4 regions of the Micromonospora sp. HM134 genome follow, and region 1 is predicted to be linked to each of the others. Evidence: riboswitches for the same ligand, from Rfam matches in the RefSeq annotation. Region 1 holds a riboswitch; each other region holds the start of a gene.

Evidence for each region. Region 1 has a riboswitch for cyclic di-AMP ahead of FJK98_RS09755 (C39 family peptidase). Riboswitches for the same ligand answer to the same signal wherever they lie in the genome.
Region 2: linked by a shared signal. The riboswitch ahead of FJK98_RS25045 (hypothetical protein) and the one ahead of FJK98_RS09755 (C39 family peptidase) in region 1 are both predicted to bind cyclic di-AMP.
Region 3: linked by a shared signal. The riboswitch ahead of FJK98_RS03005 (hypothetical protein) and the one ahead of FJK98_RS09755 (C39 family peptidase) in region 1 are both predicted to bind cyclic di-AMP.
Region 4: linked by a shared signal. The riboswitch ahead of FJK98_RS00455 (NlpC/P60 family protein) and the one ahead of FJK98_RS09755 (C39 family peptidase) in region 1 are both predicted to bind cyclic di-AMP.

The regions. Positions count from the first base shown of each region.
Region 1 is NZ_CP041061.1:2,181,890-2,189,739, reverse strand. It holds gene FJK98_RS09765 (bifunctional cytidylyltransferase/SDR family oxidoreductase) at 1-887, shown strand, start outside; gene FJK98_RS09760 (CDP-glycerol glycerophosphotransferase family protein) at 911-2,602, shown strand; gene FJK98_RS09755 (C39 family peptidase) at 2,727-3,578, opposite strand; cyclic di-AMP (ydaO/yuaA leader) riboswitch at 3,849-3,993, opposite strand; gene FJK98_RS09750 (hypothetical protein) at 4,471-5,232, opposite strand; gene FJK98_RS09745 (hypothetical protein) at 5,362-5,757, opposite strand; gene FJK98_RS09740 (acyltransferase) at 6,081-7,319, opposite strand; gene FJK98_RS09735 (polysaccharide pyruvyl transferase family protein) at 7,501-7,850, shown strand, end outside.
Region 2 is NZ_CP041061.1:5,797,993-5,805,842, forward strand. It holds gene FJK98_RS25020 (hypothetical protein) at 30-359, shown strand; gene FJK98_RS25025 (carbonic anhydrase) at 434-961, opposite strand; partial or broken gene FJK98_RS25030 (alpha/beta fold hydrolase) at 1,247-2,158, shown strand; gene FJK98_RS25035 (AAA family ATPase) at 2,462-4,579, shown strand; gene FJK98_RS25040 (cation diffusion facilitator family transporter) at 4,687-5,601, shown strand; cyclic di-AMP (ydaO/yuaA leader) riboswitch at 5,768-5,899, shown strand; gene FJK98_RS25045 (hypothetical protein) at 5,904-6,959, shown strand; gene FJK98_RS25050 (SRPBCC family protein) at 7,028-7,495, opposite strand; gene FJK98_RS25055 (STAS domain-containing protein) at 7,594-7,850, opposite strand, start outside.
Region 3 is NZ_CP041061.1:584,609-592,458, forward strand. It holds gene FJK98_RS02995 (helix-turn-helix transcriptional regulator) at 1-290, opposite strand, end outside; gene FJK98_RS03000 (carbonic anhydrase) at 547-1,251, shown strand; gene FJK98_RS03005 (hypothetical protein) at 1,390-2,415, opposite strand; cyclic di-AMP (ydaO/yuaA leader) riboswitch at 2,419-2,550, opposite strand; gene FJK98_RS03010 (YibE/F family protein) at 2,717-4,060, opposite strand; gene FJK98_RS03015 (heavy metal translocating P-type ATPase) at 4,222-6,264, shown strand; gene FJK98_RS03020 (hypothetical protein) at 6,309-6,782, shown strand; gene FJK98_RS03025 (DUF305 domain-containing protein) at 6,847-7,476, shown strand; gene FJK98_RS03030 (metal-sensitive transcriptional regulator) at 7,529-7,828, opposite strand.
Region 4 is NZ_CP041061.1:90,253-98,102, forward strand. It holds gene FJK98_RS00450 (NlpC/P60 family protein) at 75-1,073, shown strand; cyclic di-AMP (ydaO/yuaA leader) riboswitch at 1,229-1,365, shown strand; gene FJK98_RS00455 (NlpC/P60 family protein) at 1,378-2,418, shown strand; gene dcd (dCTP deaminase) at 2,467-3,045, opposite strand; gene FJK98_RS00465 (pyridoxamine 5'-phosphate oxidase family protein) at 3,192-3,746, shown strand; gene FJK98_RS00470 (zinc metalloprotease) at 3,823-4,857, opposite strand; tRNA gene FJK98_RS00475 (tRNA-Gly) at 5,092-5,165, shown strand; gene FJK98_RS00480 (e9imm peptide) at 5,896-6,159, shown strand; gene FJK98_RS00485 (LLM class flavin-dependent oxidoreductase) at 6,227-7,108, shown strand; gene FJK98_RS00490 (ASCH domain-containing protein) at 7,132-7,563, opposite strand; gene FJK98_RS33485 (hypothetical protein) at 7,666-7,850, shown strand, end outside.

The DNA of each region.
Region 1 (7,850 bases):
CCGACGACTGCGGCGTGGTGCTGCGCTACCTGCCCGGCACCCCGATCAAGGTGATCGACGGGTCGGACGAGAACATCAAGGTCACCCACCCGGTCGACGTGCACCTCGCCGACAAGCTGTTCCAGCTCGCCGCCGCCCAGGCCCCCCGGCTGTCGCACCGCAGCTACACCGAGGAGTTGGCCGGGCGCACGATCGTCATCTTCGGCGGCAGCTACGGCATCGGGCACGACCTGGCCGAGCTGGCCCGGGGCTACGGCGCGCAGGTCTTCCCGTTCAGCCGGTCCAGCACCGGCACCCACGTCGAGCAGACCGGCGACGTCGAGGCCGCGCTGAAGACCGCCTTCGAGGCCACCGGCCGGATCGACCACGTCGTGGTCACCGCCGGCATCCTGGAGAAGGGCGCGCTGGCCGAGATGGACGAGGAGACCATGGACCGGGTGCTCCAGGTCAACTTCGTCGGGCCGGTGATCGCCGCCCGGCAGTCCCTGCCGTACCTCCAGCAGACCAAGGGTCAGCTGCTGCTCTACACGTCCAGCTCGTACACCCGGGGTCGGGCCCAGTACGCGCTCTACTCGTCGACCAAGGCGGCGCTGGTCAACCTGACCCAGGCGCTGTCCGACGAGTGGGCCGAGTACGGCGTCCGGGTCAACTGCATCAACCCGGAGCGCACCGCCACTCCCATGCGCACCAAGGCGTTCGGTGAGGAGCCGGAGCACACCCTGCTGGCCGCCGAGACGGTCGCCCAGTCCTCGCTCGACGTGCTGATCTCCGACCTCACCGGCCAGGTGATCGACGTCCGGCGGGCCCCCGGCGAGGCGGCCCCGGTGCCGGCCCAGCCGACCGCGGCCGAGCAGGACCGGCTGCCCAGCGGCGTCGACGCCGGCTGACCCGACCCCCGGAGACGTACGACATGCGTGGTGACCTGGTCAGGAAACTGATCGCACGGTGCCTGACCACCGGCCTGGCCGTGGTCGCCTTCCTGGTGGTGGCGCTCACCGGCGCGACCGGCTGGGGGCTGGCCCTGGCGGTGGCCGCGCTGGCCGCCGCCGGCTACGAACGCCGGGTCCGCCCCGACGCCGACATCGTCGCCGAGACGGTGCTGCTGGCCGCCGGCATCCTGGTCGGCTACGGCCGCCGCCTCGACGACGGGTTCGACCCGGTGCTGGCGTTGACCGCGCTGGTGCTGCTGGGCCTGGTGCTGCTGGTGGGGCCGCTGCGGGACGCCGGCAACCTGGAGATCCGGGCGGCGAACCTGCCGGTACGGGCGTGGACCCCGCTGGTCGCCGCCCGCCTCGGCGGCGTCCTGCTGGGGCTGCTCGCGGTGGTGGCGGTGGCCGCCGCGTTCGCCCTGCCCGCCGTGGTCGCACTGGCCGTCGTGCTGGTGGTGGCGGCCGGCTGCGGCGCGGTCGGCCTGGACCTGGCCCGGCGGCGGTTCCGGCCGTCGGGCGGGGGCGGCCCGGTGACCCGGGCGCTGCGCGCCCACCAGCCGGAGTTCCTGCTCTACTTCTCCGCCCCGCCCGGCTCGGAGTACCAGGTCACCATGTGGCTGCCCTACCTGGAGCGGCTCGGCCGGCCGTTCCTGGTGCTGCTGCGGGAGCCGGAGTTCCTGCCCACGATCGCCGCCGCGACGAGCGCCCCGGTGGTCTACTGCCCCACCCTGAAGGCGATGGACGAGGCGCTGGTGCCCAGCCTGCGGGTGGCGTTCTACGTCAACCACGGGGCGAAGAACAGCCACTGCATCCGGTTCACCCAGCTCACCCACGTGCAGCTGCACCACGGCGACAGCGACAAGGCCCCCAGCGCCAACCCGGTCTCGGCCATCTTCGACAAGATCTTCGTGGCCGGTCCGGCAGCGATCGAACGGTACGCGCGGGCCGGCGTGGAGATCCCCGCCGAGAAGTTCGTCGTGGTCGGCCGGCCGCAGGTCGAGGCCATCGAGGTACGCCGGGAGGCCCGCCCGTCGGCCGCCCCGACCGTGCTCTACACCCCCACCTGGACCGGCCACCACGCCGACGCCAACTACTGCTCGCTGCCGGTGGCCGAGCCGCTGCTGCGCCGGCTGCTCGACCGGGGTGCCACGGTGATCCTGCGGGCCCACCCGTACACCGGGCAGAACCCGGCCTCGGCCCGGCAGTTGGCCCGGCTCACCGAGCTGCTCGCCGCCGACCGGACCCGTACCGGCCGGCAGCACCTGTGGGGTGCGGCGGCCAGCCGGGAGCTGAGCCTGACCGAGTGCGTCAACCGCTCCGACGCGCTGGTCTCCGACGTCTCCGGGGTCATCTCCGACTACCTCTACTCGGGCAAGCCGTACGCGGTGACCGACCTGGGCGTCGACGGCGACGAGTTCCTGGACCGGTTCCCGCTGGCCCGCTCCGGTTACGTGCTGCGCCGGGACATGGCCAACCTCGACGAGGTGCTGACCGGTCTGCTGGACACCGATCCGCTGGCGGCGGCCCGGTGGGACACCCGCCGCCGCTACCTGGGCGACTTCCCCGCCGACGCGTACGCCGACGGTTTCCTCGACGCCGCCCGCCGGGAGCTGGAGCCGGCCTGGACCCCGCCGACGCCCCGGGGCGCGACGGTCTTCTCCCCCCGGGCCTGACCCGGCGGCGGTCGATGCGGTGGGGCCGATGTTGCGGTATCCGACTCCGCTGTATCGGGCCCCATGACGCGCGCCGCCCCGGCCACCCGTGATCGGGGCGGCCGGGGCGGGTGGGGTGGGTCGGTCAGGCGGAGTAGCCCCGGGTGGCGATCCAGTTCGCCAGGGTGGTCACACTGACCCAGTAGGCCGGCAGGGACGGGTCGGCCGAGTCGGCGATCCGCACGGTACGGCCGTTGTCCCGGTAGCCCACGGCGGCGACGTAGTGGCCGCCGGGGAAGGAGTGCCAGCCGCCGTCGAGGTCGGTGGCGTCCCCGGCCACGTTCGCGACCACGGCCCGCTGGTCGGTGACCGCCGCGACCACGTCGGCCCGCAGCCGCTCGACCTGCGCGTCGCTCGGGGTACCGGCGAACATCCGGGTCCGGTACGGGTCGCCCTTGACCACGGCGTTGAGCACCCGGGTGGTGTCCTCGGCCGAGTTGGTGCCCATCTCGGTGGTGCCCAACGCGGCGGCGAGGTCGTCCTGGCCGCGCTCGATGCCGGCCGCGCTGAGCGCGTTGCGCACCGCCGCCGGGCCGCAGTAGTAGTAGGTGATCTGGGCCTGGTAGTCGTAGCGCAGGACCTTCGACGACGGCGGCTTCGGGGCCGCCTTGCGGGTCAGGTCCGGGTCGGCGGTGGCCCGGGCCTTGGCCCGGGTGACGCGCGGCGACGGGGTGGGGCTCGCCGACGGGCTGGTCGAGGGAGTGGCCGACGGGCTGGCCGGCGCGGGGGTGGCCACCCGGGCCTGGGCGCGGCTGGCGACGTCGTCGAGGCGGGGGGCGGTCTCGGTCACGGCGGTGGCGCGCTGCTGTTCGGTCGGGGCGTCGTCGACCCCGGCGGCCAGGGCGGTGCCGCCGGCGGCCAGGACGAGGACCGCCGCCGAGCCGACGACCATCCGGTACGGGCGCTGGGCGCCCAGTCGGCGGAGCTGTCGCTTCATGTGGTGTTTCACGGGGTGTTCCTCCACGGGGCGAGGCGGCCGGGCACGCCGGACCGGCACGCGGCGGGTACGCCACGCGCGGATCGGGTGTTCAGCCGCTCGTTCGGCAGGGACCGCCCGACGGGAGCCGGACGGATCGGCGGTCGCCCGAACGGGGTCGGGCGGCGGGGTGGACGGCCGGTCAGCGCGTCAGGCGCGACGCTCCGGCGGCACCCCGGCACCGAGGTGGAGGGATTACCGAGGGGGTGGGGTCATGCTGCACGAGGATGGAACTCCTTCCGCTGCCGCCGACCGGGTTAGCTGACGGATTCGGGCGGGAAGATCGCCCTACCCCGGGCCGTGGCCCGGAGATTCACCCCAGGTGGTGCACATGGGTCCCCGGTTCGTGACTCGCACGATTGAGCGGGTCGGCGCGGCGTCGCCTCCTGCGATCGGAAACCGCACCGGACCGCAGCGACACTACTGGTCGCCCTTCCCTCCCGCCAAGCCCTGTGACCTGCGCAAACATCGTCGGGCTGACTTCTTTCCGGGGCACTCGGGCAGCGAGGGCCAGCCCCGGGGACGAAGCTTCGTCGGACCCCGGCGGGGCGACAACCGGACGACCCGACCACAACCTCCGATGATCATCGGGGTCGATGTGACCGCCTGTGACCGACTGTCCGATTCCCCCGTGCCGTGACGCCCCCCACACCGGGCTGAATAACAATTCGACCCCCGGCCCGCGCGGCCCTGGGCCCGGGGCAGGACCACCGCCCGCAACGGGGTCGAAGTCGCGGGGTCAACGCGAGGCGGACACCGCCACTTACGCGTCATTGTGTCGATCATCCCGGGCCGGGGCAGGCCCAGCGGGATCCGAGCCTCGTGAGGCCCGGGAGCGGCGGTCCCGGGGTGGTCAGCCGACCCGGGCCGGGTGCCAGCGGGTGGCCGGGGTCGGGCGGGTCGCCGCCGACGTCGCGGTACGGGGCAGCGGCACCCGGCCCGGCCGCACCCGCTGCGTCGCCGCGTACGCCTCGGCGGCCAGGGACCGGGCGGCCTCGGCGGCCAGCTCGGCGTCCCGCCACGCGACGCGTTCCCGCCAGGCCGCCGCCCGGTACGCCGCACGCCGGTCCTCCCGGATTGCGCGGGCGAGCATCACCTCGTGCTCGACGGGGTGCCGGCGCGGGTCCCAGCCGTCGCGGTGCGCGAAGACGTCCCGCAGCCGTTCCACCGACAGCTCGCCCCGCCAGTGCGCCGCCACCGCCTCCTGGTGCAGCCACCGCTCCCGGCCCGCGTACTCGGCCGGCGTCCGGGGGGTACGCGGGCTGGGCAGCGCCCCCGCGCCGGTGAACCGCCGGGCCGCCGTCTCCGCCTCGTCGTACTCCTGCCAGGCCCGGTCGAGGGTGTCCTGGGCGGCCAGCCAGGCGGCCCGGTGACGGCGGGCGGTCTGGGCGGCCCCGGCGGCGGCGACGGCCACCTCTTCGGCGTAGCGGCGCAGGTCGGCGACCGGGGGTGGGGCGTCCGGCGGCGGCACGACGGCGGTCACGTCGGTCGCCTGGTCCCGCTCGGGGCGGGCGACCAGGACGGCGAGGCCGGTCAGCGCGAGGACGAGCAGCAGGGACCAGATCGCGGTGGCGGTCGGCACCCCGGTCAGGAACTGGGAGAGCACGGTGTTCACGGGTCGGCACCTCGCGGGCGGAATGTGGCGGGTCGGGGCCGTACCGGGGCGGGACCGTTGTGGGCAGCGTCCGGCCGGTACGGGGACGAGATCGTGGCTGTGGTGGTGGGGCGGGTGGCCCCGCAGGGTTCAGCCCGCCGGGGGCGCCCGGGGCCCGACGGCGGCGGGCACCCGACCGCCCGGTGTCACCAGGGTGGCGGCCGGCAGCTCCCGTGCCGCACCGGCCGGCGCGACGGACATCCCGGCGTCGACCCGGTCGGTTGCCACCACGTCGACCCGCCCGGTCCCCCGGTCGTCGGCGCGGATGCCGTCGCCCAGGCCGAACGGGGTGTCGAGGGCCACGGCGGCGGGGAGGGAGTGCGACGCGTCGGTCGACAGTGCGGTCGGGGCCGGGTCGAACAGCAGGGGGCCGGACAGCGCCGGGCCGGCGGCGGCGAACGCGAGTGCGACGGCGAGGCCGGCGAACAGCCGGGACATCCCGCGCGCGACCCACCACAGGGGACTGGTGAGCGCGACCGGGAACACGGGACCACGCTACCGCCGGGCCGACCGGCCCGCAGCACCGCCGGGCGTGTCGCCGCGCCGGTCGCGTATGGCAACCGGTCACACCCGGGCGGGTGACGGACCCCGGCCCGGCATCCACTATGGAGGGAACACCGCCACCGCCCGCGCCACACCCGGCACCGCCGCCGAGCCCGGCAGGGAGGGGCAGGGCGGCAGCGAGCAGGGCGGGACGCGCAAGGCGCAGAGCCGGACGCGCAGGGAACAGAGCCGGACGCGCAGGGAACAGAGCCGGACGCGCAGGGAACAGGGCCGGACGCGCAGGGAACAGAGCCGGGCCGGCCGGGTCAGTGCGGGTCGCGCGGTCCCGCGTACTCGACGGGGCGGTCGTCGCGCGGCCCGCCGTCGGCCCCCCTCGGCCCCGGCACGACGGCCGGCCCGCCGGCACCCGGAGCACCGGCACCCGGAGCACCGGCGGCGGCAGCAGGAGCAGCGGGGGTGGCCGGGGTGGTGCGGCGGCGGGGGGCGAGGCGGCGCATCATCGGGGTCTCCACGAAGCGGTGCAGCGCGGCGGCCAGCGCCAGGTTCACCACCAGGAAACCGAGCACGGCCAGCGGCCCCAACCAGCCCGGCAACCCCACACCCCAGTGCCCGGTGAGCCGCAGCACCGTCATCATCACCAGCACGTGCACCAGGTAGAAGGCGAACGACACCTCACCGAGCCAGATCAGCGTGCGGTGCCGCCACGGCGACCGGCGACCCTGCACGTCCGCGCGGGCCGCCGCCGGAATGACCAGGATGTACGCCACCGACAGCAGCGCCGCCCACAGCTCGGCCGGGATCCAGTGCGCCACCACCCAGACGACCACGAACAGCACGCTGGCCAGGGACAGCCCGGGGCCCCGCCAGTGACCACGGCGCAGCAGTTCGGCGGCGGCGACACCCAGCCAGAACTCGGTGGAGCGGACCAGAGGGAAGACCTGGGTGAACCACCAGTTGCTGCCCTCGGGCAGCAGTTGCTGGCCGGGCCAGAGCGCCAGGATGACCAGCGGCACCGCCACCACCACGGCCCAGAGCAGGCCGGAATGGGCCCGCCGGATCGCCGGCAGCGCCAGCGGCAGGCAGAGGTAGAAGAACAGCTCGCAGGAGAGCGACCAGCTCACGTTGTTGATGCTGTAGAAGTAACCGGGAGTGGGGTCCCACGCCTGGACGAGGAAGAGGTTCTCCAGCGCGGCGCGGGGCACCACCGGGTCGGCGAACCACCACATCACCAGCAGCGCCGCCGCCCAGGTCAGCACGTGGTTGGGATAGATCTTGGCGAGCCGGCGACGCCAGAAGTCCCGCCGCCGGTCGCCGTCGCGGGCCGACCAGACCAGCACGAAGCCGCTGAGGATGAAGAAGAACTGCACCCCGGACAGGCCCAGGGTGAACAGCCAGTCGACCACCGCCTTGGCGTCGGGCTGGGTGACGATCCGCATGGTGCCGACGTGGTAGCCGAAGACCAGCATGGCGGCGATCCAGCGCAGCCCGGTCAGCGACGGCAGGCGGTTCAGCGCCGGGGACGCGGTGGTGGGCACGCTGGTCACCCGGGGCACCCTACCGGCACGCCCCGTTCCCGGCGACGGGCCGGGGTGGTGCGGATGTGCGGAAGGTGTACGAAATCCCTCCACTGCCCTAACATCGCGAGACCTGTCGGTGTCGTCGTATCCGTGGGCCAGGTCGGCGGCCCCGCGGAGGCGCCCGGCGAACGAGGAACGGAGCGAAGTGGTGCACCAGCGGATCCTGATGCGGGCGAAGAAGGACCCGTTCGACGTACGCGGACCGGAGGAGGCGTACGAGGGGAACTGGATCGGGGAGAACAACGGCAACCTGGTCTTCAGTCACGCCGCGCACAAGCTGCTGCGCACCTCCACCGCGCGGATCACGTCGACCGAGTTCAAGGTCGACCTGCGCGACGCCGACCGGATCAACGAGCAGTACGACGTGTACGTCATCCCGCTGGCCAACGCGTTCCGGCGCAGCTACGCCCACCGCATCGAGCTGATGACGAAGCTGGTCGAGCGGCTGCGCATCCCGGTGGTGGTGTTCGGGGTCGGCGTGCAGACCGACATCCACGG
Region 2 (7,850 bases), 3.6 Mb from region 1:
CTCCCGTACGTCTTGCAAGGAGCATCTCCGTGGCGAGCAACACCTCGAAGACCGCGCGCGCGTCAGTCCGGGCCGGCCAGGCTGGCCAGGGTGGCGCCCTCAGCGTGCTGGGCGAGTTCAAGTACCTCATCCCGCTCAACGGCGGCAAGCACGCCTACGTGCGGAACCTGACCAACGGCAAGACCGCCCACCTGCGTACCGACTCCGACGCCTTCGTCGAGGAGATCCGGACGCTGGCCACCGCCGGTCACGCCGCCAAGATCCGCGCCGAGATCAGCAACCTCGCCGCCACCCACCCCGACCACGGGTGGGACAAGACCGAGAAGCGTCTCGTCGAGGCCGGCGTCTTCGAGGGCTGAGCCCTCCCCCGAGCACATCCGGAACCGCCCGTCGGGTCACCCCGGCGGGCGGTTCCGCGTCTGCGCCCACCGGGTCAGGCCCCGTCGTCGAGCAGGGTGACCTCGCCGGTGTCCAGGTCGTACAGGGCGCCGACGACGTCCACCGCACCCGCCGCGACCGGGCCGGCCAGCATGTCGTCGGCGCGCAGCGCCCGCACGGTACGGCGCACGTGCCGGCGTACGGCCAGGGGGTGCACGGCCGGGTCGTGCGGACCCGCCTCGGTCACCGCCGGGGTGATCCGCTCGACCAGGTAGCCCAGGTCACCGTCCGGACGCCGTCCCGTCCGCACGCTCTGCACCGTCGAGGCGACCGCGCCGCACCGTTCGTGCCCCAGCACCATCACCAGGGTCACCCCGAGCTGCGCCACCACGTACTCGATCGAGCCCCGCACGGCCCGGTCGAGCACGTGCCCCCCGGTGCGGATCACGCAGATCGAACCGAAGGTCTGGTCGAAGATCGCCTCCAGCGGCACCCGTGAGTCGATGCAGCCGAGCAGCACCGCGTACGGCTGCTGGTCGCCGGAGGCCACGGCCGCGGCGGCGGTCACGTCGTGCCCGTGCACCGGCCGACCGCTGACGAAGCGCCGGTTGCCGGTGAGCAGCTCGGCCAGCGCCGCCCGGGGGTGCGGGCGGCACGGGGCGGCCCGGCGGCGACGGGCGGCGGCACGGGGGTCCGGGCGGCCCCGGTGGGCGGACTCGGCATGGCTCCAGCCTGACCGTCGGCCCGGCCGTGTGCGGGCGGGTCGGGAATCTTCTCACCGACACGGTTGGCGTGGTCTGATGTCGGGTAGCCGGTGTTACCGCCGGGTTACGCCGGTGAATGTGTCCCGGGTGCCTGGGAGGTGGCGATGCCGGATCAGCGGGAGTTGCGGCTGCCCGACGGGGTACGCCTGCACGTCGAGGTGACCGGCCCGGCCGGGGCCGAGGTGACAGTGGTCCTGCTGCACGGCTGGACGCTCGACGGCCGGGCCTGGCACCGGCAGCTCACCGACCTGCGCAGCCGCTTCGGCGACCGGGTCCGGGTGGTCACCTACGACGCCCGGGGGCACGGCCGGTCCAGCTGCATGGCGCTGCGCACGGCGACCCTGGCCCAGCTCGGCGACGACCTCGCGGCGGTGCTGGACGAGCTCGACCCGGCCGGGCCGGTGGTGCTCGTCGGGCACTCGATGGGCGGAATGACCGTGATGGAGTACGCCCACCGGCACCCCGCCCACTTCGCCACCCGTACGGCCGGACTGGTCTTCGTCTCCACCACCGCCGAGGGGCACACCCACACCGTGTACGGATTGTCGCCGCGGATCGCCCGGCTGATCCGGCTCGCCGAGACCACCGGGGCGGGGGTGCTGGCCCGGTGCGGCTCCTGGCGGCCACCCCGTCCACTGCTGCGCGCCCTGGCCCCGAGCATCAGGTGGATGCTGTTCGGCGACCGCTGCTCGGGTGCCGACATCCGGCTGGTCACCTCGGCGGTGGCCCGCGCCTCGCTGCGCTCGATAGGTGGGTTCCGCGCCTCGATCGGGGCCCAGCACCGGCTGGCCACCCTCGCCGCGTTGGCGCACCTGCCGGCGGCGGCGCTGGTCGGGGACCGGGACCGGCTGACCCCGCCGCCGTGCGCCGAGTCGATCGCGGCGGCGTTGCCGGCCACCGAGCTGACCGTCTGCCCCGGGGCCGGGCACATGCTGATGATGGAGCGCCCGGACGAGGTGAACGCCGCCCTCGCCGGGGTGCTCGACCGGGTGCTGTCCGCCGCCCCGGCGGGTCCGCCGCCCGGTCCCCGCCGCCCGGTCGACACCCCGGGCGACCGGGCACCCGCCGGCATCCCGGGCCACCCGGCGTCCGCCGGGCGGACGACGCGCTGAGCCGACGCGCCGACGCCCCGCGCCGCCGCGTCCCGACGGGTCGACCCGTGCGTGGGGGCGTGCGACCACTGCCCCGGGCAGGTCGCGCGGAGGTGGTGGAGGTCGCGGTACGGGTATCGGCCCGCCGTGGGGTCGGCGGCTGCCCGTACCCTCATTCCGCCTGGCGTGCACCCGCGCCCGGCGTCGCCGTCGCACAGGAGCGGTACGTTGACCGACCAGAGCACCCTGGAGCAGGAGATCGCCGCCGAACAACGGCATCTCGACCGGGTGTACGCCCGGCTCGCCGAACTGCGCCGCTCGGCCGCCCGCGCCGAGCGGGACGGCTACCGGCTGGCCCGGGTCGGCAACTTCGGCGCGCTGGTGGAGCGGGATGCGATGGTCTTCCACGCCGCCCAGCGCCGGCACCTGCTCGACGCCGAGCACGAGGGGCTGGTCTTCGGCCGACTCGACCTGCGCGACCGGCAGGTGCTGCACGTGGGCCGGCTCGGGGTACGGGGCGAGGACGCCGAGACGCTGGTGGTCGACTGGCGGGCCCCGGCCGCCGCCGCCTTCTACCGGGCCACCCCGGCGGAGCCGCTGGGGGTGGTGCGGCGGCGCACGATCAGCTCCTCGGACGAGAAGGTCACCCGGATCGAGGACGACCTGCTCGACCCGGAGGCCGCCCCGCCGGACATGCCGGTGGTGGGCGACGGGGCGCTGCTGGCGACCCTGTCCCGGGCGACCGGCCGGGGGATGCGGGACATCATCGCGACCATCCAGCGGGAGCAGGACGAGGCGATCCGCTCCCCCGGTTCGGGGGTCACGATCGTCTCCGGCGGGCCGGGCACCGGGAAGACGGCGGTGGCCCTGCACCGGGCGGCGTACCTGCTCTATGCCGACCGCAGCCGGTACGCCGGCGGCGGCATCCTGGTGGTGGGCCCGTCGGCGGTCTTCGTGGAGTACATCGCCTCGGTGCTGCCGTCGCTGGGTGAGGAGACCGCCACCCTGCACTCGCTGGGTTCGCTCTTCCCCGGCATGTCGGCGACCCGCACGGACGGGCCCGAGGTGGCGGCGGTGAAGGGGTCGCTGCGGATGCGTCGGGTGCTGGAGCGGGCGGCCCGGGACGCGGTGCCGGACGGCCCGACGGAGTTGCGGCTGCTCTACCGGGGTGCGTTGCTGCGTCTGGAGCGGCGCGAGCTGGACGGCGTCCGGGACCGCGCGTTGCACCGGGGGGCCCGCCGCAACGAGGTCCGTCGGGTCGGCTTCGACGGGGTGCTCGCCGCGCTGTACGCGCAGGCCCGACGGTTGGCCGTCCCCGGCCTGCCCGAGCAGCCCGTCTTCGAGGACGAGATCATCGAGCGGCCGGAGTTCCGGGAGTTCCTCAAGGCGTGGTGGCCCCGGCTGCATCCCCGGCACGTGCTGGGCTGGCTGGCCCGGCCGGAGCGGCTGCACCGGTACGCGGCCGGCGTCCTGTCCCGGGCGGAGATCGGGTTGCTGGTCGGGGCGTACCGGTCGCTGGACACCGAGGGGCTGACGGTGGCCGACATCGCCCTGCTCGACGAGCTGGACGCGCTGCTGGGGCAGCCGGTCCGCCCGAAGAAGGCCCGCCGGGACCCGTTCCAGCTCGCCGGCGGGGTCCGGGAGCTGAGCACCTTCGGGGAACGGCAGCGTGCCGCGCGGGCGGCGGCGCGGGAGCGGCCCGAGGACTACCGGGACTACGCGCACGTGGTGGTCGACGAGTCGCAGGACGTCTCGCCGATGCAGTGGCGGATGATCGGCCGGCGCGGTCGGCTGGCCTCCTGGACGGTGGTGGGTGATCCGGCGCAGACCGCCTGGACGGGTGACCAGGCGGAGCTGGACCGGGCCCGGGACCAGGCGCTGGGCCGGCGGCGGCGGCACCGGTTCACGCTGTCCACCAACTACCGCAACTCGGCCGAGATCTTCGCGGTGGCGGCGGCGGAGATCCGCCGGCTCTATCCGGACCTGGAGTTGCCGAGCGCGGTGCGCTCGACCGGGGTGGACCCGGTGGCGTTGCACGTGCCGGCGGCGGAGCTGGCCCGCGCGACGGCCGACGCGGTGGACGCGTTGCTGGCCGAGGTGGCGGGGACGGTCGGCGTGATCACGCCGGTGCCCCGCCGGGACGAGGTCGCCGGCTGGTTGGGCGGCCGGGGCGGGGCCCGGCTCCAGGTGGTGACCAGCCTCCAGGCCAAGGGCATGGAGTACGACGGGGTGGTGCTGGTCTGCCCCGGCGAGATCCGGGCCGATCCGGGCTCCGGGGTACGGACGCTCTACGTGGCGTTGTCCCGGGCGACCCAGCGCCTCACCACCGTCGAACCGACCGGCTGACCGACCGGCACCCGGCCTACCTGGCCGAACGTCCGACCGTCACTTGCATACATAGCGATGTGAGCATAGATTGGATCCGGTCCGCAGCGGCGACGGAAGGTGTGGACGTGGGCGCAGGTCATGACCACAGCGCGACGGTGAGCAACGCCGCGCACCGGCACCGGGGTCGGCTCTGGGCGGCGTTCGGGCTGCTCACCGTACTCATGGTGGTCGAGGCGGTCGCCGCCTTCGGCACCGGTTCACTGGCCCTGCTCTCCGACGCCGGGCACATGTTCACCGACGTGCTCGGCATCGGGATGGCCCTGGCCGCGATCACCGCCACCCGGCGGGCCGCACGGGACCCGCAGCGCACCTTCGGCCTCTACCGGCTGGAGGTGCTCGCCGCCCTGGCCAACGCCGTCCTGCTCAGCGGGGTCGCGGTCTACGTGCTGATCGAGGCGGTCCGCCGGTTCGGCGAGCCACCCGAGGTGCTGGCCGGCCCGATGCTGGTGGTGGCGGTGCTCGGCCTGCTCGCCAACATCGTCGCGTTCGGCCTGCTGCGGGAGGGCGCCCAGGAGAGCATCAACCTGCGCGGGGCGTACCTGGAGGTGCTGGGCGACCTGCTCGGCTCGATCGGCGTGATCGTGGCGGCGCTGCTGATCGCCGGCACCGGCTGGTGGTGGGCCGACCCGCTGGTCGCCGTGGCGATCGGCGTGTTCATCCTGCCCCGCACCTGGCGGCTCGGCCGGGCGGCGGTACGCATCCTGGTGCAGGCCGCCCCGGAGCACCTGCCGGTGACCGCCGTGCACGACCGGCTGACCGCCGTGCCCGGTGTCGCCGAGGTGCACGACCTGCACGTCTGGACGCTCACCTCGGGCATGGACGTCGCCTCGGCCCACCTCACCCTGGCCGGTGACGCCGAGGTCGGCACGGTGCTGGCGGCTGCCCGGGGCGCCCTGCGGGAGGACTTCCACATCGAGCACGCCACCCTCCAGGTCGAGCCCGGGGCGACCCCCGGTGCCTGCGGCCCCGCCCACTGGTGACCCCCACCCCGGCCCGGACGGTCAGCCACTGCGGGTACTCCCGCACAGAGATCATGGGAATTTGCGCCGTTTGCACCTTTTAAGGGTATTCACTCTCGTACCCTCAGTCACGAGGTAGGCAGGTGTCACACGCGTACCGGTAGGCTCGGCCCCGGCCTCCGCCAGGCGGAGGCCGCCGCCTAATCGCCCGCCCGGGCGAACCGGGGAACCACGTTCCTGGGGTGCATCCGCGTCAGCGGTAGGGATCTTCCGTCCCGAACCCGTCAGCTAACCCGGTCGGCGGCTGACGGAAGGACATCCGCATGCACGTACGCACCACCACGCGGCTGCTGGCCGCGGTCGTCACGGCGCTGGCCCTGGGCGTGTCGGCCGCACCGTTCACCCCGGCCGTCGCCGCGCCCACCACCCGGCTCGCCGCCCCCGGCGACGACGAGGGCGGCACCCCGGCGCTGCGCGACCAGCTCGACGCGGCCAGCAAGGGCTGGCTGGAGGCCAAGGCCGCCCTGGAGCGTTCCACCAAGCGCCAGCAGGAACTCGACGGGCAGCTCAAGACCATCGAGTCGCAGTTGGTCACGCAGACCGCCAAGGTCGGCGAGATCGCCGGCGCGGCCTACCGCACCGGCCGGCTCGGACCGATGTCCGCCCTGCTCAACAGCAACACCCCGAGCGGCTTCCTGGACCGCGCGGCAGCGCTGGAGACGGTCGCCACCCGGGAGGACCAGGAACTGCGCACGATGATCGAGACCCGGGACCAGGCCACCCGGACCCGGGCCGCGGTCAGCCGGGAGATCACCGAACAGCGCAAGCAGGTCGCCACCATGGGCAAGCGCAAGGAGCAGGCCGAACGGGCGTTGGCGGTGGCCGCCGCCGACAAGCCGGCCCCCACCTCCCGCGACTCCGGCAGCTCGGACGGCACCTCCACCAGCAACGCCAAGGGGGCACCCCGCAACTCCGACGGCTCCTGGCCGTCCGAGTCGTGCAGCGTCAACGACCCGACGCCGGCCAACGGCTGCATCACCCCGCGTACGCTCAATGCCCTGAACCAGGCCAAGGCGGCCGGATTCACCAGGTACGTCTCCTGCTACCGGCCCAGCGGTTCCGGGGAACACCCCAAGGGCCGGGCGTGCGACTTCGCCGCCCAGAAGAACGGCTTCGGCGGGGTGGCCAGTGGCGGCGACCGGACGTACGGCAACAACCTCGCCGCGTACTTCATCCGCAACGCCGACCGGCTCGGCGTGCTCTACGTGATCTGGTTCAAGCGGATCTGGCTGCCGAGCAGCGGGTGGAAGGCGTACAGCGGGGGCAACGGGGACCCGTCCAGCGACCACACCAACCACGTGCACCTGTCGATGATCTGAGCCCGCCCGGTGGCCCGTCAGACCCGGGCGGGCCACCGACGCGAGCGTCAGGCGGGTCCCGGTGGTGGTCAACCGGCGGCGGGCGGGTCGCCGGCCCGGCCGTCCAGGACCGCGCCGAGGCGGCTGGCCAGCCCCAGGTGGGCGGCGCGGGCCTGCCGGAAGGCGTAGCCGAACAGCGGCGCCGGTGCGGCGAGGGTGATCTCCACGTCGATCCGCAGCAGGTCACCCTCCATCCGCAGCCGGGTGTGGTTGCGTACGGTGGTGCCGGGCTGCTGGCGGGCCACCGTCACGATCTCGTCGTCGCCGGCCAGCAGGACGTCGGCCTGGTAGGTGACGGGGAACCGCAGCGGCCCCAGCTCCAGCCGGTCGGTGATCGCGTAGCTGGCCAGGGCACCCGGCCGGGCGGGCAGCCGGCGCACCCGGACGATCAGCGGATGCAGCTCCTCCTGCCGGGACAGGTCGCTCAGCAGCGCCATCGCGTCCGCCGGTGAGCAGCGCGCCTGCACCGTGTAGCTGAAGCTCTCCCGCCGGACCACCGGGCCTCCTGACCGTCGTCGGTCGCACGATCGTGCCGCACCGGGGACGGACTGGCAACGTCCCTGGCCGGACGGCACGGAAGCCGACGGTGACCCGGTCAGGCGCCGGGCAGCACCTCCGGGGTGGCGGCACCGGCGAAGTACGGCTCCGGGGCACCGAAGAGACCGAGCAGGCCGGTCACCCAGAGCTGCCGGTGCACGAACCGGCTCGGTTCGGTGACGATGAGTTTGACGCCGCTGACCTCGGCGGTCTGGAAGCCGGCGACCATGGCGCTGATCCCGACGGAGTCGATGAAGGTGACGAGTCGCATGTTCAGCTCGATCCGCGCGGGCCGGCCCTTGGCCAGCACCTCGG
Region 3 (7,850 bases), 1.6 Mb from region 1:
GCGAGCAGGTCGCCGACCTGGCGGTCGGCCTCGGCGGGGTGCCGGAAGTGACCGCTCGGGTTGAGCGTGTACTCGTTGCGCCGGCCGACCCGGGTCCGCCGCAGGTAGCCGCCGGCTTCCAGGTCGGCGACGATCGCCTGGGCGGCCCGTTCGGTCACCCCGACCTCGTCGGCGACGTCCCGGAGCCGGGCGGTGGGGTTGCGGGCGATGGCGAGCAGCACGTGACCGTGGTTGGTGAGGAACGTCCAGTTCCGGGTGCTCCCGGTGCCGCCTGTCGCCATGATGGTCATCGTATGGCCCGTTCCTGGGAGACCCGTCGTCGGCCGCCCCGACGGTCGCGCCCGGTCGGTGGGATCGGGCCCGGTGGGTCGCCCGCCGAGCCGGTGCGCGCCCGGGTTCGACACGCCGTCGACACCGCGCCGACCGATGCCTGAAACGTGTATCACGAAATCTTGACGTACCTTTAGCTGCGTGTGACCGTGGGGACACGGCCGTCGTCGCCGCCGGCCGGCGTGACCAGGTGCGATTCCGGACCGAGGTGAGGCAATGGCCCCGATCACTCCGACCCAGGCGCTGGCCGAGTTGCAGGCCGGCAACCGGCGTTTCGTCGCCGGGGCACCCCGCCATCCCAACCAGGACGCCGGGCACCGCACCGCCGTCGCCGACGGCCAGCATCCCTTCGCCGTCATCGTCGGCTGCTCCGACTCCCGGCTCGCCGCCGAGATCATCTTTGACCGGGGTCTCGGTGACCTCTTCGTGGTCCGGACCGCCGGGCACACCGCCGGGCCCGAGGTGCTCGGCAGCGTCGAGTACGCGGTGACGGTGCTCGGCACCCCGCTGGTGGTGGTCCTCGGGCACGACTCCTGCGGTGCCGTGCAGGCGGCCCGGGACACGGCCCGTACCGGCACCCAGCCCCCGGGGCACCTCTACTCGGTCGTCGCCGCCGTCGGGCCGAGCCTGCGTCGCGCGGCCCAGCAGGGGGTGCACGACATCGACGGGATCGTCGACATCCACATCGCGCAGACCGTCGAGGTGCTGCTCGGCAACTCCCCGGTGATCGCCGCCGAGGTGGCGGCCGGCCGGTGCGCGGTGGTCGGCATGTCCTACCGGCTCGCCGCCGGTGAGGTCCACCAGGTGGCCCCGGCCGAGGAACCCACCGCCCAGGCGTCCGCCGTCGCGGTGCCCGGGCCCGCCGCGCCGACGGGTGTCGACCCCGCCCCGGCGGGCGAGCCGGCGGCCGTCCCCGGCTGAGCCGCCCCACGCACGACGAAGGCCGCCCGGTCCAGCCGGGCGGCCTTCGTCGTCGCTCGCTGACCCCACTGGGGTCGATGATGCGGATCCGGGACGCCGGACACCGCATCATCGGCCCCGATGAGGCTGATCACCCCGCTACAGCAGAGACACGTGCACGTGGTCGGTGTGGTTGGACGGCCCCGAGTACGAACTCCAGCCGTTGGCCGGGAACCAGATCTGCCGGTTCCAGATCACGTAGTAGATGCCCAGCCGGTCCGAGTTGCGGATCAGGAACGCGGCGAGGTTGTTGCCGTACATCCGGGTGTCGTTGTTGTGCCACGGGCTGAACCCGCTCTTCTGCAACGACCAGTCGCACGCCTTGCCCTTGGGGTGCTCCCACGGCCCACCGGGGCGGTAGCAGCCGACGAACCGGTTGAAGCCGGCCCGCTTGACCTCCTTGTACATGTGCAGCGTGCGCGGCGTGACGCAGCCGGACGTGGTCGGGTCGTTCTCGCTGCACGACTCGCCGCGCCACTCGCCGTTGGCGGTCTGGCCGGGGGCGATGCGGGCCACCGGGGACGTCGCGTCGACCAGGCCACCGGTGAAGCCCCGGCCGCCGACGAGGGCCAGCGCCTTGTCGGCCTCGGTCTTCTTCTTGGCCATCAGGTTGGTCTGCTTCTGCTGCTCGCGTACCTCGGCGTCGAGGGCGAGCTTGGCGTTCTCGGCCCGGCTCTTGGCCTCGTTGACCTCGGCCAGCTTGCCGGCGTTGACCATGTTCAGCTCGTCCAGGGCGGCGGCCCGGCGGACGAAGGCGTCCGGCGCGTCGCTCTCCAGCAGCGCGGCGACCGCGCCGACCCGACCCGTCCGGTACGACTGGGCGGCGATCTCGGTGACCTGGGGGGCCAGCGCGGCCAGTTCCTGCTCCGCCTTCTCCACCTCGATGGCGAGCTGGAGCTGACGCTTCTTGGACTTCTCCAGCCGGTTCTTCGCCGCCGAGTACTCCCGGTTGGTGGCCTCGATGACGTCGGTGAGGAGCTTCGGCTCGTCGTCCTCCTCGTGCCCCGAGGGGGTGGGCGCGTTGGGCGCGGCCGTCGCGGGGGCGGCGGCCGGTCCGGCGACGATCGCCAGGGCGGCGAGTACGGCCACTGCCGGCGTCAGCCAGCGGCGTAGGGGTGCCGTCACAGTTTTCCCTTCCGTCGACCGCCGACCGGGTTAGCTGACGGGTTCGGGACGGAAGTGGCCCCTACCGCTGGCGCGGATTCACCCCGGGTGCTCGGTTCCCCGGCTCGCCGTACGGCGATTGGGCGGTGGCACCGCTGGCGCCGGTGGGCGCCTTCGGCGGTGACCGGCAGCGAGGTTACCCGAGAGTCGTACCGGGGATCTACGCCCGCAACCCGACCAAATGCGTATTTTCCCGATAGCGAGGGGTAATCAGTGACGCGGCCGACAGCCGCGACCTCGCCTCCGGTCACGCAGCGCAGTGTCACCATGCGGCGTCCGTGCTCCTTTCCGGGTCTGGCCACCGTGCGGGGGCCGGGGTGGACGGTTCACCGTGCCGGGGCGCGCTCAACGCCTCCAGCGCCTCGGCACGGTCGGGGGCGGGACGTGGGGTGGGCGGCGGTCCGACCGTACCGGCGTCGGCCGGCCCCCGCCCGGCGGTCACCACCAGCGCGGCCAACCCCGTGGTCAGCGGCACCGCCGCCACCAGCCCGAGGGTCGCCACCGCGCTGCGGACGATCTCCTGGGCCAGGAACTCGCTGGTGAGGATCTGGCCCACCGGGCGGCTGTCGGCGGTGAGCAGGAGCAGCAGCGGCAGCGACGCGCCCGCGTACGCCAGCACGATCGTGTTGACCGTGGACGCGATGTGCGCCCGGCCGACCCGGGTGGCCGCCCGGTAGAGCTGCAACCGGGACAGCCCCGGGTTGGCGTGCGCCAGTTCGGTGACGGTGGCCGACTGGGTGACCGTGACGTCGTCCAGGACCCCGAGCGACCCGATGATGATCCCGGCCAGCAGCAGGCCGTGCAGGTCCACGTCGCGTTGGTACATCGACAGCGTGGTGGCCTCCTCGCTGCCGTACCCGGTCAGGTGGGTGGCGGCGGTGGCCAGCGTGCCCAGGACGCCGGTCAGCACCAGGCTGCCCAGCGTGCCCAGCACCGCCACCGAGGTCTGCGCGGTGATCCCGTGGGTCAGGTACAGCACCACGAACATGATCAGCGCGGCGCCGGTGACCGCGATCGGCAGCGGCGCGCCCCCGGCGGAGATGCCCGGCACCACGAAGGTCAGCAGGATGGCGAAGCTGGCCCCGAGGCCGGCCAGGGCGGCCAGCCCGCGCAACCGGCCGAACGCCACGATCGCCGCCGCGAACAGGGCGACCAGCCAGAGCAGCGGCATGCCCCGCTGGTGCTCGGCGATGTGGTAGCTGCTCACCGACGGATCGCTCGGGTCGGCCAACGCGACGAGCACCACCTCGTCGCCGACCGCCACCGTCGGCGCCCCCGGCCCGGACGGCACCGGCGTCTGCACCTCACGGCCCGCGTCCGGCCCCTGCTCGACGGCGACCGTCACCGTCCCGCACGGCCCGTCGGCCACCCCGGAGGGGCCGTCGGGGGTCTGCGGGGCGGGCGGGCACGGCTCGGTCACCACCCGGGTCACCGTGCCGTGGTGGCGGGGCACCTGGTCGCCCTGGTCGATCTTCGGGGTCTCGCCGGGCCAGAGCACCAGCGTGGCGATCACCGTGACCACGATGAGCGGCACCACCGTCATGACGAGGAGCCGCCGCACCCGCGGCGGGGTGGACGGAGCGGGACGGGTGTGGTCGGCGCCCATGTGTGCGAGTTCTCCCAACGATCCGGGACGGGATACGTGTCAGCCGGCCAACCGGTTCATCCACGGACGGCGGGTCATCGTCGGACGATGGTAGCCACCACCCCGGCCCTCCCGCCCGGTTCGCCCTGCCCACGGTAGGTCGAGGGGGGAGGGTGGAGGTCATGGACCAGCACCGGCCGGCCCCGGCGGCCAGCCCGCACCCCGGCCACCCGGGGCCACCCGGTCACGCCGACCACGACCCGGCGACGTTCCGGCATCGGTTCCTGGTCTGCCTGGCGCTGACCCTGCCGGTGGTGGCGACCGACCGGATGGTGCTGGCCTGGGCCGGCCACCCGCTGGAGTTCCCCGGCCGGTCCCTGGTCGGGCCGGTGCTCGGCTCGGTGGTCTTCTGGTGGGGCGGCCGGCCGTTCCTGACCGGGGCCGTCCGGGAGGCCCGCGCCCGCACGCCGGGCATGATGCTGCTGGTCGCGATGGCGATCAGCGTCGCGTACGCCGCCTCGGTCCTGACCTTCCTCGGTGTCTTCGACCTGGACTTCTGGTGGGAGCTGGCGGCGCTGGTGACGATCATGCTGCTCGGTCACTGGCAGGAGACGAAGGCGATCGGCCAGGCCCGGGGGGCGCTCGACGCGCTGGCCGCGCTGCTCCCCGACGACGCCGAACGGGTCGGCGCGGACGACGTCGTCGAACGGGTGCCGGTGACCGGGCTGCGCGAGGGCGACGTGGTGCTGGTCCGCCCCGGCGGTCGGGTGCCCGCCGACGGACGGATCGTGGCCGGCGTCGCCGAACTAAACGAGTCGATGGTCACCGGCGAGTCCCGGCCGGTGCCCCGGTCGACCGGCGACCGGGTGGTGGCCGGCACCGTCGCCACCGACCAACCCGTCCGGGTGCGCATCGAGGCGGTCGGTGAGGCGACCACACTGGCCGGCATCCGCCGCCTGGTCGCCCAGGCGCAGCGGTCCGGCGGGCGGGCGCAGGCGCTCGCCGACCGCTTCGCCGGCTGGCTGTTCTACGTCGCCACCGGCACCGCCGTGGTGACCGCGCTGGTCTGGACCGCGCTCGGCGAGCCGGACCAGGCGGTGGTGCGGGCCGTCACCGTGCTGGTGATCGCCTGCCCGCACGCCCTGGGCCTGGCGATCCCGCTGGTGGTCGCGCTCTCCACCGCCCTCGCGGCCCGCTCCGGGGTGCTGGTACGCGACCGGTTGGCGCTGGAGCGGATGCGGACCGTCGACGCCGTGCTCTTCGACAAGACCGGCACCCTCACCCGGGGCGAGCACGTGCTGGTCGGGGTGGCCGCCGCCGACGGCACCGACGGGGACGACGTGCTGCGGCTCGCGGCCGGCGTGGAGGCCGCCAGCGAACACCCGCTGGCCCGCGCGATCGTGACCGCCGCCGCCGACCGGGGCGGACCGCGTACGGCCACCGGGTTCCGCGCGCTGCCCGGCCGGGGCGTCCGCGCCGGGATCGACGGCACGGGCTACGCCGTCGGCGGTCCGGCGCTACTGCGCGACCTGGGCCGGGAGCTGCCCGGCGAACTGGCGGCGGCGCAGCGGGAGTGGACCGGCCGGGCGGCGGTGGTGCTGTACCTGGTGCGCCTGCCCGACACCGTGGTCGGCCTGCTCGCCCTCGCCGACCAGGTGCGACCGGAGGCACGGGAGGCGGTCGACGCGCTGCGGGCCGAGGGCGTCCGGACGATCGCGATGATCACCGGGGACGCCCGGCCGGTGGCCGAGGCGGTCGCCGCCGACCTGGGCTTCCGACCCGGGGTGGACGAGGTGTTCGCCGAGGTGCTCCCGGCCGACAAGGACCGGCAGGTGGCCGGGTTGCAGCGGCGCGGGCTGCGGGTGGCGGTGGTCGGTGACGGGGTGAACGACGCCCCGGCCCTGGCCAGGGCCGACGTCGGGATCGCCATCGGCGCGGGCACCGACGTGGCGGTCGAGTCGGCCGGGGTGGTGCTCGCCTCGTCCGACCCGCGCGGGGTGGCCGGTGTGCTGCGGCTGTCCCGGGCGGCGTACCGGAAGATGCTCCAGAACCTGGCCTGGGCGGCCGGTTACAACGTGGTGGCGTTGCCGCTGGCCGCCGGGGTGCTGGCCGGGGCGGGGATCACGCTCGGCCCGGCGGTCGGCGCGATCCTGATGTCCGCGTCCACGATCGTGGTGGCGCTCAACGCCCAACTGCTGCGCCGGGTACGCCTCGACGCCCGGTGACCCGTACCGGCCCGCCGGGCGGCCGGGACGGCTAGCGTGGAGCCGTGCGGCGGGCGGGTACGGCGACGACGACCGGGCGGTGGTTGCGGCTGCTCCTGCTCGTCGGCACGTTGCTGGGGCTCTCCGCGATGCACACCCTCGGCCACGACGCACACCTGGGCGGCGGTCACCCCGCCGGCCACGACACCGCGACGGGCGGCCCGCACCGGTCCACCGCCGGGCACGACGCCCCGGCCGACCGGTCGTTGCCGCGTGAGCCGGTGCCGGTCGTCGGGGGATGCGTCCACGGGTGCGCGGCGGCGCTGCCCGGCGGGTCGTCCGACAGTCCGTCGACGGCGTGGGGCGTCTGCCTGGCGGTGCTCGGCGCGCTCACCGTGACGGTGCTGGTGCTGCTCTTCGCGGTGCGTACCAGGCCGGCCGGGGTGTCCCGTCCGCCGTCGCGGCCCCGGGAGCCGCGCGCGCCGCCACCCCGCCCGCTCGGGCTCCGCCTCGCCACGGTGTCGGTACTGCGCAGATAGGACGCCCCGACGCGCGGCTCCGCCGCGTCCAGTGTCCTTGTCCGTCGTACCGAAAGGTCCGCTCGTGTCCACTCGTCGTCGTGCGCGCCGTGCCGTCCTGGCCGGCGTCGCCCTCAGCACCGTCGTCGCCCTGTCCGGCTGCGGCGGCGACCATTCCACCGACGGCGGCCACGGCCGCCCGGCCGCGGGCGCCGCCCCGGCCGCCTCCGCGTCCGCCGGGGTCGACCCGGCCGACGTGACGTTCGCCCAGATGATGATCCCGCACCACCAGCAGGCGGTACGGATGTCGGAGCTGGCCGGGAGCCGGGCCGAAGATCCGGAGGTCACCCGGCTGGCCGGACAGATCCGCGCCGCCCAGGCCCCGGAGATCGCCACCATGACCGGGTGGCTCACCGCCTGGGGTCGACCCGTCCCGTCCGGCAGCCCGGCCGGCGGTCACCTGCCCGGGATGGACCACGGCATGCCGGGGATGATGTCCGACGCCGACCTGGCCCGGCTGGAGGGGGCGACCGGTCGGGACTTCGACCGCCGCTTCCTCACCATGATGATCGCCCACCACGAGGGGGCGATCACCATGGCCCGGCAGGAGTTGGCGGACGGTCGGCACGCCGGGGCGCGGGCCATGGCGCAGCAGATCGTCGCCACCCAGCAGGGCGAGATCGACACCATGCGGAAGATCCTCGCCCGGCTCTGACCCGTGCGCGGGCGGGCCGGTCCCGACCGGTCCGCCCGCGTCGCCGGGGCGGTCAGCCGCGTTTCATCAGGCGGCCGACGGCGGCCATCATCTCGGCGGCCATCTCGTCGGCCCGGCCCTCGGCGGCCCCCTCGTGCATGCAGTGCCGGGCGTGGCCGTCGAGCAGCCCGAGGGCGACCTTGTCCAGGGCGGCCTGCACGGCGGAGATCTGGGTGAGCACGTCGATGCAGTACCGGTCGTCGTCGACCATCTTCTCGATGCCCCGGACCTGCCCCTCCACGCGGCGCAGCCGCGCGAGCAGCTGGTCCTTGCTGGCGGTGTAGCCCCGGACCGGGGTGCTCGGTGTGGTCATGTCGACCACGATAGCTTACCCC
Region 4 (7,850 bases), 2.1 Mb from region 1:
GACGTCTGCCTCCTTCTTCCCCTTAGCGAGGCGCCCGGCGGTCGGTTGCAAAGGAGTCGACGCCGGTGGCAACCATGCCCCCTCACCGTCACGCCCAGGGCCAGCCGCACGCACGGCCGGCAGCCCTCCGGCGGGTCGCCCGCCGCCTGCTCACCCTGGTCGCGGCGGTCGCCGTCGGTGCCGGGATGCTCGCCGTGCCGGCCCACGCCGCGCCGTCGCCCGAGGAGATCGAGGCGGCCCTCGACAAGCAGTGGGAGCAGATCGAACCGACCATCGAGAGCCACCACAAAGTCCAGGAGCAGCTGAAGGTCAACCGCAAGAAGGCCGCCGACCTCCAGAAGAAGATCGAGCCGCTGGCCCTGCAGAGCGAACTCGCCCTGGGCCGGGTAGGCGACCTCGCCTCCCGCTACTACAAGTCCGGCCCCTCGCAGGAGCTGAGCGCGCTGCTCACCACCACCAAGCCGGGCACTCTCGCCGCGCAGCTGACCATCCTGGACCGGCTCGCCGCCGAGCAGCGCCGGGAGGTCGAGGCCGTGCTCGTGGTGCGCCGCAAGTACGACGCCGAGAAGCAGAAGCTCGACACGCTGATCGCCGCCGAGGTGAAGCAGGAGAAGGAACTCGCGGCCAAGAAGAAGCAGATCAACGCCGAGATCAAGCGGTTGCAGGCGGCGATGCCGAAGACCACGGTGAAGGTGAACGGCTGCCCCACGATCAACGGTGTGGTCAGCTCCGCCGCCCGGACCGCGATCGCGACCGCCTGCGCGCAGGTCGGTGACCCGTACGTCTGGGGTGCCACCGGGCCGAACTCGTTCGACTGCTCCGGGCTCACCCAGTTCGCGTACAAGGCGGCCGGCATCTCGCTGACCCACTTCACCGGTGCGCAGTGGAACGAGGGCAAGGCCATCCCGCGCTCCGAGGCCCGCCCCGGCGACCTGGTGTTCTTCTTCAGCGACCTGCACCACGTCGGGCTCTACCTGGGCAACGACATGATGGTGCACGCGCCCCGGACCGGTAAGCCGGTCCAGGTGACCAGCATCAACTACATGCCGGTGGCCGGCTTCCGCCGACCCTGACCAGCGCATACGCCAACCCCCGGCCCGATGGGCCGGGGGTTGCGTGTTTTCCGGTCACGTAGTGTGCCGGCCCGGCGGGTTGCGGATCGATAACGACCGTCTCTACTCTGGTCAATCGTCGGTCGGCACCAGGTCCGCCCCACCCGGGGTGGCGTCGACCGGCACCGCCGAGTCGCCTCCGGGCGAGCCGGGGACCCAGGTACGCCGGGGTGAATCCGCGACCACCGCGGTAGGGCGCTCCCTTCCCGCCCGAACCCGTCAGCTAACCCGGTAGGCGGTCGAGGAAGAAGGAGCCCGGAGCCCGGTGGCACACCATGCCCCGCGGCCACCGTCGCACCGGACGACCCAGGTCGCCCGGAACACGACGGTGCCGCGCCCACGCTGGTCCCGCTTCACCACCACCCTCGCCACCCTGGCCGCTGCCGCTGTCGTGTTGACCGGTGGCCCCACGGCGGCGCACGCCGACCCCTCGGTCGCCGAGATCGAACGGCAGATCGACCAGGACTGGAACAAGCTCGAACCACTCATCGAACAGCACAACGCCACCCGCACCGACCTCGCCGCCAAGCGCCGGCAGGCCGACGCGCTCGGTAAGCGCATCGCCCCCCTGCAACGCCGCGTCGACCAGGCGATGAACCAGGTCAGCGGCCTCGCCGTGCAGGCGTACAAGGGCGAGAACGTGTCCACCGTCAACGCCCTGCTGGGCAGCCGCAGCCCGAGCCAGGTGGTCGAGCAGCTGGGGCTGCTGGACCGGTTCGCCAGCCGCCAGCAGCGCGAGGTGCGGGAGGTCGCCCAACTACGCGACGAACTCGCCGCGACCAAGGCGCCGCTGGACGAGATGGTCGCCCAGCTCACCCGTACCGAAGCGCAGCTCGCGGCCCGCAAGAAGCAGATCAACACCGAGATCGACAGGTTGCAGAAACTGCGGCTGAAGGTCTACGGCAACGGCGGCGGTGGCAAGCTGCGCCCGGCCCCGTGCCCCGCCGGCTACCCCGGTGGTCCGGCCGGTACGGCGGTCAAGTTCGCCTGCGCCCAGATCGGCAAGCTGTACGTGTGGGGCGCGGCCGGCCCGGACAACTACGACTGTTCCGGGCTGACCATGGCGGCCTGGGCGAAGGCCGGGGTGTCGTTGCCGCACAACGCCCGGCAGCAGCGCCAGGTCACCGACCGGGTTAGCCGGGCCGACCTGCGCCCCGGCGACCTGGTCTTCTACTACTCCGACCTGCACCACGTCGGGATGTACGTCGGGGACGGCTGGGTCGTGCACGCGTCCCAGGCCGGCAAGCCGATCACGATGAAGCGGGTCGACGACGGACCGGTCAACAGCTACGGCCGGCCCGGCTGAGCCACCGCGTCCGGGCCCCGGCCAGGGGCCCGGACGCGGCACGCCACGTCAGCGGATGGGCCAGGTACGCCAGTTCTGCCAGGAGCGGCTGGGGGTCGGCCCCCGCTGGCCCTGGTAGCGCGACCCGTACACGGCGGAGCCGTACGGGTGCTCGGCCGGCGAGGAGAGCCGGAAGATGCAGAGCTGACCGATCTTCATGCCCGGCCAGAGGGTGATCGGCAGGTTGGCCACGTTCGACAGCTCCAGCGTGACGTGGCCGGAGAAGCCCGGGTCGATGAAACCGGCGGTCGAGTGGGTGAGCAGTCCCAGCCGGCCCAGGCTCGACTTGCCCTCCAACCGGCCGGCGAGTTGGTCGCCGAGCGAGATGACCTCAAGCGTGGAGGCGAGCACGAACTCGCCCGGGTGCAGCACGAACGGCTCGCCCGCCGGCACCTCGACCATCGACGTCAGGTCGTCCTGCTGCACCGCCGGGTCGATGTGGGTGTAGAGGTGGTTGTTGAACACCCGGAACAGCTTGTCGAGGCGCACGTCGATGCTGGACGGCTGCACCAGACTCGGCTCGAACGGCTCCAGCGCCAGCGCGCCCGCCTTGATCTCGGAGACGAGGTCCCGGTCGGAGAGCAGCATCGGGACACCATATCCAGCGCCCCGGCCGGACCCGCCCACCGGGCCGCCCCACCGGCCGGCGTCGTCGCCGCCTCCGAGGCGTACGTCGGGCCGTTCGACCTGCGTGTCGGACTGTCTTTCGAACGCCTGTTCGATAGAATGACGGCATGGCATCCTGGTCCGCATTCGCCGCCGACGAGCCCCGACTCGCCGACGGGATCCGCCTTCTTCTCCAGCAGTACGGGTCGGGTTTCGGCTACCTGGCCACCGTCCGCGCCGACGGCGGGCCCCGGGTGCACCCGGTCTGCCCGCTGGTCACCGACGGCGGGCTGTTCTGCTTCGTGGTCGACTCGCCCAAGCGGCGTGACCTCGAACGCGACGGCCGCTACGCGCTCCACTCGTTCCCGCCCGAGGAGAGCGACGACGAGGCGTACGTCGCCGGTCGTGCCGAGCCGGTGACCGACCCGGCCCGGGTGGCGCTGGTGGCCGAGATCGGCCGGGCCGCGCCCCAGGTCGACTGGCGGCTCTTCGAGTTCAGCGTCGACGTCGCCATGCTCACCCGCCGCGACCAGGGCGGCCCGTTCAGCGGCGACGCCGGGCGGCCTTCCGTACAGGTCTGGCTCGATCCGGTGCCCGGCCGGCACGGTGTCGCCGGCCTGCCCGACCAGCGACCGTCCCGGCGCGGTCGGCACGGGTTCGACACCCGCCGCACCGCCGCCTGACCCCCCCCGGAAACGACGGTGCCGGCCCCGTCCCGGAGGGACGGAGCCGGCACCTGACGCTGTGCCGTGCAGCCGGTCAGGCCGACGCGCGGTACGCGGTCCAGGCGTTCACCATGCGGCTCGCCTGCCCAGGGGTGAACTGGTACATGCACGAGTCGTAGGTGTAGTCCATGAAGTTGGTGATCGGGTCCTTGCCGGCCGCAGTGCAGGTGTCCCGGCCGGTCGGGCACTCGAAGGCCGGCTCACGCTCGGCCGGGGTGTCCGAGACGCCGTCGCCCGAGCCCGAGCAGCCACCCTGGAAGGTGTGGTAGAGGTTCAGCCAGTGGCCGACCTCGTGGGTGCCGGTGTCGCCCAGGTTGTAGTTGGTGGCGGTGCCGTTCGGCAGCGACTCGCCGAGCACCACGACGCCGTCCATCACGTCCAGGGTGCGCTTGGGGAAGGTCGCCCAGCCGAGCAGGTCGTCGCTCAGCTCGCCCAGGTAGATGTTGAGGGTGTTCTTGCCGCCGGTGCGCAGCGAGGTCTTCATCGACCGCTCGGCCGGGGAGCCCTGCACGATCGGGTACCACGATGCGTTGGTGACCCGGTTGATCTTCTGAAGCTGGAAGGCGAACCCGGTGGCGGCCCCACCGGTCGCACCGCTGTACGCCTGGTTCAGCACGCTGATCTGCGAGTTGATCATCGAGTCGGGGATGTTGCCCCCGGCCCGGGTGCTGTCCCGCTGGATGACGTGCACGACGACCGGGATGGTGATCGGGGCCAGCGCCACCGTCACACCCTCGGTCGAGCCGGTGCGGTAGCTGGACTTCGACCGCAGGGCGCTGTTACGCAGGGCGGCGGCGAACTCCGCCTCCCGCTCCTGGACCTGCTTGGCGGTCAGCTCGTTCGGGTCGTGCCGCTTGTGGGCGGCCTTGCTGCCGCCACGGACGCGGGCGTCGGAGTGAACGTCCGCGTGGGCGTCGGCCGGCTCCGCGCAGGAAGTGTTGCCGGGGGCTGCGGAGTACGCGGAAGCCGCAGGTACGACGCCCACCGCAGCGGTGCTCAACAGCAGCGCGAAGGTCGTCGACGCGACACCGGCGGCACGCCGGGTCAGCAGGTTGGGACGCAGTCCCATGGGCCCACCTCTTTCTGGCGGCGCGGCAGGGGGTATGTCGCGCCGAGGTCGTGAACGTGGGGGTGACGTTACAACTGATCGACACGTTTGAGAACGTCCCTAAGCTGCTTCTGTGAAACATCTGACCGTTTCATTTGCGCCCTTCGTGTCCGGATGGTCACGACTGGTTGTCGACGGCGCGCGGGGGTGCCCGGGTGCGCGGGCGTGGTCACCTCAGGTACAGTGGTCCCGCTTGCGGGTGTAGTTCAATGGCAGAACATCAGCTTCCCAAGCTGACAGTGCGGGTTCGATTCCCGTCACCCGCTCCACGTGCGTAAGCCCTGGTCAGGACACGCGTCCCGCCAGGGCTTACGTGTCTCTAGGTCATGTTGCCCGGCTTGCGCCGGGCCGCCCTGGTCGCCTCGTCGATCGCGCCGGCGATGCCACGGTCGGCCTCCCTGACGCGAGGGTGTCACCGGTGCCCGCCCGACCGCACCCACTGCCGAGCAGCACCGGATTCACGGGAGCCCTGCGGCCTGAGGAGCTGCCGGTCGTCGCATGGCTGAGCGAGCGGGCATACACCTGGCGCGTCCTTTAGACCTGATGACGTAAACGACTCACACCGGTGGCGGCACCGGCATCGACGTCAGCACCGCCGCCGCCCAACACCTGCCGCGTGCCGTCCGTCGCGGAGACGGGAACGCCGCCCAGGATGGACACGCCGTGTCCGGGGTCGCAGGACCCCGTTGCCTGCCGCCCGTTGCCTGCCGCCCGACGCCCGTCGCCCGACGCCCCTCACCCCTCACCCCTCGCCCGTCGTCCGACGCCTGCCGTCCGCCGTCCGTCGCCTGCCGTCCGATGCCCCTCGCCCGTCGCCTGCCGTCCGTTGCCTGTCCTCCTTGGCCTGCTGGCCTGATTCGTTGACGACATCAGCTCGAAAGGACGCGCTAGGACTACCTGACCCCGGGCCGACCTGGGCGACAGTCCGGGGCGGAAACCTCGACACTTCCCCGTCGGGGATCATGTGGGTGCCATCGCCCCTGCTCCGAGGAGGTCGCCGTGCCGGCGAAGCTGACCCGGGACGAGGCCGTCGTCCTCGTCGAGCGGATCATGCGGCTCGACTATGCCGACGACGGCGAGCTGAACGACTGGCTGGACAGCCTCGAACGCGACCCCGTCTGTCCGGACGTCTCCGATCTGATCTTCACGACCATCCCGGAGCTGACGGCCACCGAGGTCGTCGACCGCGCGCTGGCCTACCGGCCGATCGCGATGCGGGCCACCCCGTGGCCGGAGACCGAGGAGCAGGCCCGGCCTGACTGACCCAGGTGCGCACGTGCGCGGCCGGCGCGGGAACGGCGGGGCCGGGGCGGCACGTACGCTGGCGATCATGCGGATTGGCATCGTGATCCTTCCCGACCAGCGCTGGCCGGAGGCGCGTCGGCGCTGGCAGCAGGTGGACGAGTGGGGCTTCGATCACGCCTGGACGTACGACCACCTGGGGTGGCGGGACCTGGTCGACGGTCCCTGGTTCGACTCGATGTCGACGCTGACCGCCGCCGCCATGGTCACCGACCGGGTCCGGCTGGGCACCCTGGTCGCCTCACCCAACTTCCGGCATCCGGCGGCGTTCGCCCGGCAGGTCACCACCCTCGACGACGTCTGCGGCGGGCGGCTGCTGCTGGGCCTCGGCGCGGGCGGCATCGGCTTCGACTCGGCGGTGCTGGGCGGGGAGACGCTGCCGCCCCGGCCGAGGGTGGACCGGTTCGGCGAGTTCACCGAGCTGCTGGACCTGATCCTGCGGGAGGACGGCACCACCTGGCGGGGCGACTGGTTCAGCGCGGTGGACGCCCGGAACAACCCCGGCTGCGTGCAGCAGCCCCGGGTGCCGTTCGTGATGGCAGCCAACGGGCCCCGGTCGATGCGGCTGGTCGCCCGGTTCGGTCAGGGCTGGGTCACCACCGGCACCGGTGAGGAGGAGCTGACGGCCTGGTGGGACGGGGTGGCGACGCTCTGCGCCCGGATGGACCGTACCCTCGACGAGGCCGGCCGCGACCCGGCGAGCCTGCCCCGCTACCTCTCCCTGGACTCGGCGCCGGTCTTCTCGCTGCGCAGCGCCGACTTCTTCGCCGAGCAGGTGGCGCGGGCGGCGGCGCTCGGCTTCACCGACGTGATCACCCACTGGCCCCGGGCCAGCAGTTGGTACGCGGGCGACGAGGCGGTCCTGGCCGACGTCGCCACCCGGCTGCTGCCGGAGCTGCGCACGGCCTGACGGGTGCCACCCCGGGGGCTGGTTCAGGTGCCGAGATCGCCGGCGGGCGTCCCGCCGTCGCCGGCCGAGACCAGCCGGAACCGGATGCAGACGATCGCGGTGTCGTCGGTGACCGGGGTGCCGACCCGCGCCCAGTAGCCGGCGTGCCCCGCCCGCCAGTCCTCGATGGACCGGTCCCCCTCCCCCTCGGAGCGGGCGAAGTCCCAGGAGACCCCGGCGAAGGGGACCACCTCGATCCCGGTCACCTCGACCACCCCGACGAGGGCGTCCCGGTCGTCGACCAGGGCCAGCCGTTCGCCGACGTGCTCCAACTCCTCGGTTTCGTCGGCGTACTCGGTGAGCAGGCCGGCGGTGGCCGTCTTCACCCCGGCCAGCACCAGCGTGTTGAGCGTGGTGCGCAACTCGCCGGGGGTGCCGAGGGCGAGCGTGCGGAGTCCGCCGATCCGTGGCCACATGCGGCCGAGGCTACCGCCGCGCCGATTTCCGTCGCCCGGTTTCGATGCCCCCCACGGTCGGCTCCGCCGTCGCTACGGTGGGTCCGACGACGAAGAGGAACCATGGACCGACGCGCGGTGCTCGTCCCCGGACGGGGCTACGACACCCACTACCCGCTGTTCGCCTACCCGGGTGAGGGCCTGCGCCGGGCGGGCTTCGACGTCCACGAGATCGGCTGGCAGCCGCCGGAGGGGATCGGGATGGACGGCGCGCCCCCGTCGGTGGCGATGGACTGGGTCGCCGGGCA